4 regions of the Janthinobacterium sp. BHSEK genome follow, and region 2 is predicted to be linked to each of the others. Evidence: predicted binding sites of a transcription regulator. Region 2 holds the regulator's gene; each other region holds the start of a gene.

Region 1 (2,201 bases), on a different contig from region 2:
AGCGCCTTTGCGGGCGCCGTCAGCCTCGACGTCTTCGGCGACGCGCTGGCGCAAGCGACCGACGCGGCGGGCCTGGACATGCGTTTTTTGCAGCGCCGCGCGAAGTCGCCGCTGCTGGCCATCGTGCATGAACTGCATCCGCCCACGTATTACTTCATCGGCGACGACAGCGCCGACCTGCATTTCGACGCGGCGCAGTTGCCCGCCGGCTGGATGCAGGGCGCGCAATGGGTGCATTTCGGCGGCATCAGCCTGGCGCGCGAACCGCTGGCGGGCAAGCTGGTGGCGCTGGCGCAGGAACTCAAGGCGGCCGGCGTGAAGATCAGCTATGACCCGAACTTCCGCATCATGATGGATGAACGCTACGACGCCACCCTGCGCCGCATGACGGAGCTGGCCGACGTGATCAAGGTGTCGGACGAAGACCTGGCGGGCCTGTTCCGCCACGATGACATCGATGGCGCGTTTGCCGTGCTGCGCGGCTGGAATCCGCACGCCACGTATTTGTATACGCGCGGATCGCAGGGCGCGGCGCTGTACCGGGGCGAACAGACATGGCAGGCGGCGCCGCCCGCCATCGAGGTGGTCGACTCGGTGGGCGCGGGCGACGCCAGCATCGGCGGCTTGCTGTACAGCCTGATGTACCGGCCCGATGCGGATGGCGGCCAGCACTTGCGCTTCGCCGTCGCGGCCGGGGCGGGCGCCTGCCTGGCGGCCGGCGGCTCGCCGCCCTCGGTGGAACTGGTGGAATCGCTGGCGCGGCGCACGCAGCTGCGTTAAGTCGCACGGCGTGGCGCGCCGGACAGGCAGGCGCGCCACGCATACTTTTTGCGCAATGCAAAAATTTATCATGGTCAGCTTGATCTGCATCGAAACGCGTTGACCTTCCCGCCAGGCCTACCTTGACGTTGGCAATCGTCCTACATGGACGCCGCATGGCCCCGTCTAGAATGGGGACTTCATTGCACACCTGGAGACCACATCATGGCTACGCAATCCCATCAGGCAGCTTCCGTTTCCCGGCGAAATGTCGGAATGCAAGACATGGATGCGATCGAACTGCTGACGCAAGATCATCAGACGGTGAAGGACTTGTTCGAACAGTATGAGGGGCTCAGCGACAGGTCGCTTGCCAGCAAACGCAAGCTGGCGCTGAAAATCTGCGAGGAATTGAGCAAGCATACGATGGCGGAAGAGGAAATCTTCTACCCTGCCGTGCGCGACGCCAGCCGTTCGAACGAAGACTTGATCAATGAAGCCACCGTCGAACACGCCTCGGCCAAGGAATTGATCGCGCAAATCGTCGCCATGGCGCCCGGCGAAGACTTGTACGACGCCAAGGTCAAGGTCTTGTCCAGGCAAATCGAGCAGCACGTACAGGAAGAGGAGGACGAGATTTTTCCGCGTGCGCGCGAGGCGCAACTCGACCTGCTGGCCATGGGCGGCCAGATCGCGGCGCGCAAGGCGGGAATGCATCTGCCCGCAATGCAGGCCTGAGCCTGCCTGGCGGCGTGTGATTAGCGCGCTGGTCCCGTCGACGCCCGTTCCATCAAGGTAAATGCCATCAGGTGGTGCGTGGCGGGCGCCGTCTCCCCCGCGCGGCGCTGGCGTATCTCGTCGATGACGAGACTGACGGCGGCGCGCGCCATGTCGGCGATGGGCTGGTGGATGGTGCTCAGCTCGGGCCAGACGGTGGTGGCGACGGGCGTGTCATCGAAGCCGCACACGCTCAGTTGCGCCGGCACCTGCAAGCCCATGCCGTGCGCCACGGCCAGGGTGGCGGCGGCCATGTCGTCGTTGCTGGCGAAGATGGCGCTGGGGTGCGGTGCTTGCGCCAGCAGCCGGCGCGCCGCGTCCAGTCCCGAACGATACGTAAAATAGCCTTGCGCCACCCTGTGCGGCGGCACCTGCAAGCCCGCTTCCCGCATGGCGTCCTCGAAGGCTTGGCGGCGCAGCAGCGCGGGCGTGTGCTCCGGGTCGCCTTCGATGAAGCCGATGTCGCGGTGGCCCAGCGCGAGCAGATGGCGCGTCATGGCCAGCGCGCCTTCGTAGTCGTCGATGCGCACGGCCGACACATCGGGCGACGGGCGCGCCGTGGCCACGGCGATGGCGGGGATGCCCATGGTATTGAGCTGCGCCAGCACCGCAGGCGAATCGCACAGGGGCGGCGGCACCAGGATGCCGTCCACCCCGGCCGCCAC
Region 2 (2,201 bases):
TGGCCGATCCGCCTGCGCGTGCCGCACGGCGTCGGCGAGAAGGGTTCGAACAAGATTGCAATCGAATTGCACTCGCTGGACGACCCGTCGCTGCACGTGCGCGAAAGCGCGGTCTTCATCGTGCCGCGCTAATGCAGGAAGGCCGGTCCCCGCATGGGGGCCGGCCATTTACACAGGAGAAATAGCATGTCCGACAGTCTGAAACTGCAAGCCCCCGTTGCCCCGTGGTACAAGCACCGCTGGCCATGGCTGCTGATGATCGGTCCCGGCCTGTCCGTGGTCGTCGGCAGCTTCATGGGTTATATCGCGTTTACACAACCCGATGCGCTGGTGGTGGGCGACTATTACAAGCAGGGCAAGGCCATCAACCAGGATTTGAAGCGCGACACGATCGCCAGCGACCTGGCCATGGATACGACCCTGGCGTATGACGTCGCCGCAGCGCGCCTGAGCGGTTCCGTGCACAGCTTCGGCAAGGCGTACCAGAGGCCTTTGCTGCTGCACCTGGCGCATGCGACCCTGCCGGAAAAGGATATCAAGCTGCTGGTGCAGCCCGATGCTGCCGGCAATTTTTCCGTGGCGCTGCCGATGCTCGAACGCAGCCGCTGGCAGGTGCTGGTGGAAAACGACAAGCGCGAGTGGCGCCTGTCCGGTATCTGGACCTGGCCGCTGCAACGCAGCATCGCGCTGCACGCGGATGAAGAGCTATAACGTACAGCGCCGGGAAAAAACCGTAGCGAGCGGCAGTGATTTGTGGCTGAGAAGCGCAGCTGTGCTAGAGCACAGCGAGCATCGCAGGCCGCAAAGCGCGACGCGCAGTAGGTTTTGACGGTGCTGTTATTTGCAGACGTCCGTGCCGGCCGTAATGGCCTTCAATTTCGCCGGCTGCAGGATCTCGATCTCTCGGTTGGAGACGCGCAGCCAGCCTTCCTTCTTGAATTTCGACAATAAACGGCTGACGCTTTCGATGGTCAGGCCCAGGTAGTTGCCGATTTCCTCGCGCGACATGCGCAACTGGAATTTACTGCTCGAATAGCCGCGCGCTTCATAGCGCGACGCCAGGTTGACGATGAAGGCGGCAAAGCGCTGCGTCGCCTGCATATTGCCCAGCAACAGCATCACGCTTTGCTCGCGCGTGATTTCCTGGCTCATCATGCGGTGGAAATGGCGCAGCAGGGTCGGCATGTTGCCCAGCAATTGTTCCAGGCTGGAAAACGGGATTTCACACACTTCGCTGTCTTCCAGGGCCACCGCATTACAGTGGTGGCGGTCGGCGCTGATGGCGTCCATGCCCAGCAGTTCGCCAGCCATCTGGAAACCCGTCACCTGCTCTTCGCCGCCCGGATTGATCTGGTAGGTCTTGAAGTGGCCCAGGCGGATCGCGTACAGGTTCTGGAACGAGTCGCCGATGCGGAACAGCGAGGCGCCGCGCACGATCTTGCGGCGGCGGCCGATGATCTGGTCCAGCCTGTCCATGTCGCCCACATCGAGGCCCATCGGCAGGCACAATTGATGCATGCTGCAGGTCGAGCATCGCGCACGCAACGCTTCCACGGTCACTGTGGGCAAGGTTGGAGTGAGTAGCGCTTCAGTCATGTCGGTACCTTTTAGAAAATGCAACAACAAGTTTACTGCATACAGGGTTGCCGTGTGCCAATTTCACCGCAATTTCACCGAATAAACGACGTCCCGCCTTTAATTATATGGCAACATCGTCAAAAGCCCATGCGGAGAGGGCAATTTGCGTGGCGGCGCTTGCCAAGCTGGGGTATTGATAGGAAAATTCCTGACAGCATTATTTGCCGCCTGTGCCGCCCGGTACTGAAAAGGAAATCATGAAGCCTCTCGGCATCAAAGCAAAAGTCGCGCTGGCCACCAGCCTGACCTCGATCGCCATGATCGCGCTGGTCACCATGATCCAGGTGCAGCACATGCGCGACGATTTCACCCGGGTACTGCTGAGCCAGCAGTCGTCCCTGATCAGCCGCACCGCCGCCGAGCTCGACGACAAGCTGGGGATGCTGCTGCAGATCGTCACCCTGACGGCCCGGCAGCAGCCGCCGGAACTGATCGCCCAGCCCGCCCAATTGCGCGAATACTATTCGCGCCGCTCGATGCTGGTGCTGTTCGACGACGTGCTGGTGCTCGACGCGCACGGCGCCGTCGTGGCCGACATGCCAGAAGTGGCGGGGCGCGCCGGC
Region 3 (2,201 bases), on a different contig from region 2:
GTTTACCCTGAATTATTGCAAAAGAGGCATTCGGTTTCTTTTTGCACTAATACAACAAGTACGGATTTTTGATCATGTCTCTCAAACAAATTACCTCTTTGCCTACCTACAACCCGAATCGCGTCCTCGATGCGATCATCGACAAGCTGCAGCTGAAAAATGATGCCGCCTTGTCGCGAGCTCTGGAAGTGGCGCCACCTGTTATCAGCAAGATTCGTCACAACACCTTGCCGATCGGCGCCACGATCCTCATCCGCATGCATGAAATCAGCGATTTCAGCATCCGTGAACTGCGCGAGTTGATGGCTGCCTAAGAGCGCCTGACAGACGGCAAACTGAGAGGTGCCGTCTGGGTAAGTCAGGCTTGCCGCGTGCGGCAGCCACATCTGTTTTCCGCTTTTCTATTGCGGGTCGCGGTTCAGTACCGGACGATCGACATAGAAACGCCCCATCTCCAGGCCGGTCGTGGACGACTTGACCACCGCAGCGGCCAGTGTGGCAGGCGCGCTGGAAAATGCGGTGCTGGCAGCGCCCGTCGCGCGGCCCGAATATGCCGTCGCCTGCACGGCCGCACTGGAAAACGCCGTCTGCACGGCCCGGCCCGAGTAGGCGGTGGCCTGTACCGCGGCGCTGGAAAATGCTGTTTGTACCGCCCGTCCCGAATACGCCGCCTGTACCGCCCGTCCCGAATACGCCGCCTGTACGGCACGCCCCGAATACGCCGTTTCCGCGCGGATATAATCTTCCCCGAACGTTTGCTCATACAGCTGTTTCATGCGCTCGCCCACGCGATGGTGCGCCGCTTCGTCGTCTTCGCCGCGCAGGCCGATGTACGGGAAATGATGCAGGAAGTAGCCGAAGACCTGTTCGCAGTCGGCCGCATATTTCAGGGTGTCGAGGATGTGGTAGTGCCAGAAGGTATCGACGTCCATCAGCGGCGCCGTTTCTTCTTCCGGAAACTGTTTCATCAGGATCAGGAAGCGGCGGTATTCGAATTCCACCGCATTCGCCTTCTCCAGACTCCATCCTTCGCCTGACTCCCGGTGCATCAGCTTGACCTTGATCGCGTCCAAATTCAAATCGGCAATTGCCTTGAAACTGTCGTTCGTATCCATGAATGTCCTTTTGTAAAGAGCGTTGTGGGAAATACGGTAAAACAAGGGAAAGCGCTGGGTATATACTCCTGGCAAGTAGTCGATGAATGCCTGGCCCATGGTGGGCAGGGGTTTAGTTGTTCTACATCAATATTGCATCTAATTACGAAATATGCAAGCTGAGCTTGCTTCATGCGGTCCGCCTGTCAGGCGCTGGTCCGGCTGTCTTCCTGGTAGGGAAACGCGGTGGCGTCCGCGCCCAGCGGTACGCTGACGTGCACGCTCATGCCGGCGCCGGGGCTGCTTTCGATGTAGAAAGTGCCTCCCAGCAACTTGATACGTTCCTCGATCCCCACCAGGCCAAACGAGCCCAGCTTGTTGCGCCCGTCGATGGCCGCGCCCACGCCGTTGTCGCTGATGCTCATCGACACCGTATCGCGGCACTTTTCCAGCTTGACCTGCACGCGGCTGGCGTTGGCATGCTGGGAAATATTGCTCAGTGACTCTTGCAGGATGCGGAACAGTGCCGTCGCGCACTGGTCGCTCAGGCAAATGTCGTCATGGCTTTCGCTCACTTCGCAAGCGATGCCCGTGCGCTGGCGAAATTGCGCCACCTGCCATTCGACGGCCGCATTCACGCCCAGGTCCAGCACGGTAGGGCGCAGGTCGTTGATGATCTGCCGCACGCTCTTGATGGTGGCGTCGATCTGTTCCAGGGTTGAGCGGGCGCGGGCGTTCAGGCGCGGGTGGCGGCGCTGCGTGCGCGAGGCCAGCATGTCGGCATCGATGCGCAGCACCAGCAGGTTCTGTCCCAGGTCGTCGTGGATTTCGCGCGCGATGCGCTTGCGCTCTTCTTCCTTGATCTGGTCGGCATGGGCCGCCAGGCGGCGCAGTTTCTGGTGCGACAGCTGCAGGCGGATCTGGCTGGCGCGCAACTCCTCCGTCATGCCCGTCGCCATCTGGATGGCGCGCCGGCGCGACGACGCCAGCGTGTGGAACAGGATGTACAGCAGCATGGTGCTGGCAAAGCCGATCAGCAGGGCCAGCCACGGCAAAAAGGCGTCGAAGCGCGTATACAGGTCGCTCTTGCGCACGCTGAACAGCGCT
Region 4 (2,201 bases), on a different contig from region 2:
GCTTGCGGTAGATGCGCGCTTCTTCGCGGTAATTGAGCGTGTACGGCACTTGCACGATGACCATGCGGTCGAGCAGCGCCTCGTTCTCGCTTTCTTGCAGGAATTTACGAAATTCGGCCAGGTTGGTGTGCGCGAGGATGGTTTCATCGAGGTATATCAGGGGAAAGCGCGACACCTTGACATTCTTTTCCTGCGTCAGGGTCAGCAGCAGGTAGAGGAATTCCCGCTTGACCTTGAGGATTTCGATCATTTCCAGCATGCCGCGGCTGGCCGCATACACGGCGCCGGACCAGGACCAGGCGCGCGGGTCGCCTTCGTCGCCGTATTGCGCCACTTTCGACAGGTCGACGGAACCGACGAGGTCGGCCAGGTCGGCCGTCGTGGGATCGTGCGGCGCATACGTGCCGATGCCGCAGCGGCCCGCCTCGGACAGGTGGATGCGTTCGACGGGCATGCGCAGGAAGTCGCCGGCGTACTGCTCTTCCAGGCGGGCGCGGCAATGGGGGCACAGTTCGCCATGCAGTTCGGCATCATAGCTGGCGCGAAAATCGGCGCGCATGCTGTGCGGCACCAGATGCAGCGGCGATTCGTGCACGGGACAGCCGGCGATGCCGTACAGCGCGCCTTCGCTGCTGTGGCTGTACTCTTCCAGCCCCCGCTTGAGCAGGATCACCATGGTCGACTTGCCGCCCGACGGCGGGCCCAGCAGCAACAGCATGCGCCGGCCCACCTCGGAGCCGGCGGCGGCCGCCTTGAAGTAGGCGGCGACCCGGTCGATCGCCTCGTCGATGCCGAACAGTTCGTCGTCGAACAGGCGGCAGCGGAAGCGCCCGGCGGCGTCGGTCTGGCCATTCCAGCGCATCATGTCCCACAGGTACTGGTGCGCGCTGCGCGTCAGCAAGGCGGCGCGGCCGGGCAGGATCTGTTCGATGAAGTCGGCAAAACTGCCGCGCCAGGGGCTGATGCGGTGCTTTTCCGCCCATGCCGCCATGCCGTGCACAAAACCCGCATGCTGGCCTGCGTCTGGGCCGCCGGCATCCGCGGCGCTGTGGCCTGCCTGTCCGCCCGCAGGAGCCTCGTCGTGGCTTGTCGTACCAGGGCTCGTCATTGTTTTCCCATCCATACCGTTGCTGGCGTTGCCGCATTGTTGCCAACCCTGCCAACCTTGCCGGCCTTGCTGCCGTGGAACAGGCCCGCTTCCCGCCTGTCAGTCAAGTATACGGCGGCGACTCCGGCCGCACGCCTGATCTTGCTCAACCTTGGCAAGGGAACTATTTTTTCCTTTGCTGTCTCCTGCGGCGCAGGGCGGCCATGCGTCCGCGCGGTTCAATCCAGATCAATACCGGCCCGCGCGGGCCGTCCACACTGGTGGTTTGCGGCGACCCACGAGGAGAACACGATGACAGGCAACGAGAATGGTTTCAGCGCCCCGCCTGGCGGCAGCGGCAGGGGGCAAAGCGCGGACGATGAAGAGGCCGTCGGCCAATTCGCCGTCCCCGGCGCAGACGACAATACGATCGAGAGCGCATCCGTCGCGGACGTGCCCGACGCCTTGAGCGGCGTCAGCATGGAATTGCTGGAAATCAAGCGCAGCATCGAAGACGGCATGCGCCAAAGTATCACCCAGGCGGGCGGCGTGCGCGCGGCCGATGCCTTCAGCGACGGCGGCAATATCCAGGGCGTGTCCATCGGCCTGGGCGAGGGCGCCAGCGACAGCTCGTCCGGCGAGCCGGGCTTGCCGGCCCTGACCCTGTACGTGGCCGAAGCCACCTCCGTCGACCGCGCCAAGGCTGCCATCGTGGGCGCCATGGGCGTGCGCGCCGTGGCCAGCGACCATGTCCCCGTGAATATTGTCGTCACGGGCGTGATCGATGCGCAGCCGCACCGGTTCCGCCTGCGCCCGGCGCCGGGCGGCGTGTCGGTCGGGCATTTCCGCATCACGGCCGGCACCATCGGCTGCCTGGCCGTGGGACGCAGCGCGCCGCGCAACGGTCGTTTGATGATTCTTAGCAATAATCACGTGCTGGCCAATTCCAATGGCGGCGTGTTCAACGATTGTATCGTGCAGCCTGGCCCCGTCGACGGCGGCCGCTGCCCGCAAGACCAGGTGGCCGTGCTCGAGCGCTTCGTGCCCATCAATTTCAGCGGCGGCGTCAATTATGTCGATTGCGCCACCGGCTGGGCCTGGCCAGACCGCGTGC

Evidence for each region. Region 2 encodes FNR, which switches genes on or off when oxygen is low (the NO sensors DNR and NnrR bind a similar motif). Its sites were predicted from a motif close to TTGATNNNNATCAA; they were not measured.
Region 1: a site for FNR is predicted at 860-873, ahead of AC0V2Y_RS03265 (hemerythrin domain-containing protein). Genes of this name have one in related genera too.
Region 3: a site for FNR is predicted at 1,232-1,245, ahead of AC0V2Y_RS02545 (glycine-rich domain-containing protein). Genes of this name have one in related genera too.
Region 4: a site for FNR is predicted at 1,327-1,340, ahead of AC0V2Y_RS22435 (serine protein kinase). Genes of this name have one in related genera too.

What each region holds. Positions count from the first base shown of each region.
Region 1 covers NZ_JBWBYV010000007.1:40,643-42,843, forward strand. Annotated here, with positions in the region: gene AC0V2Y_RS03260 (carbohydrate kinase family protein) at 1-780, shown strand, start outside; gene AC0V2Y_RS03265 (hemerythrin domain-containing protein) at 1,045-1,497, shown strand; gene AC0V2Y_RS03270 (LacI family DNA-binding transcriptional regulator) at 1,518-2,201, opposite strand, start outside.
Region 2 covers NZ_JBWBYV010000005.1:64,906-67,106, forward strand. Annotated here, with positions in the region: gene ccoG (cytochrome c oxidase accessory protein CcoG) at 1-132, shown strand, start outside; gene AC0V2Y_RS02895 (FixH family protein) at 187-711, shown strand; gene fnr (fumarate/nitrate reduction transcriptional regulator Fnr) at 838-1,596, opposite strand; gene AC0V2Y_RS02905 (response regulator) at 1,836-2,201, shown strand, end outside.
Region 3 covers NZ_JBWBYV010000004.1:58,841-61,041, forward strand. Annotated here, with positions in the region: gene AC0V2Y_RS02540 (hypothetical protein) at 75-314, shown strand; gene AC0V2Y_RS02545 (glycine-rich domain-containing protein) at 402-1,115, opposite strand; gene AC0V2Y_RS02550 (CHASE domain-containing protein) at 1,301-2,201, opposite strand, start outside.
Region 4 covers NZ_JBWBYV010000067.1:31,444-33,644, forward strand. Annotated here, with positions in the region: gene AC0V2Y_RS22435 (serine protein kinase) at 1-1,108, opposite strand, end outside; gene AC0V2Y_RS22440 (hypothetical protein) at 1,400-2,201, shown strand, end outside.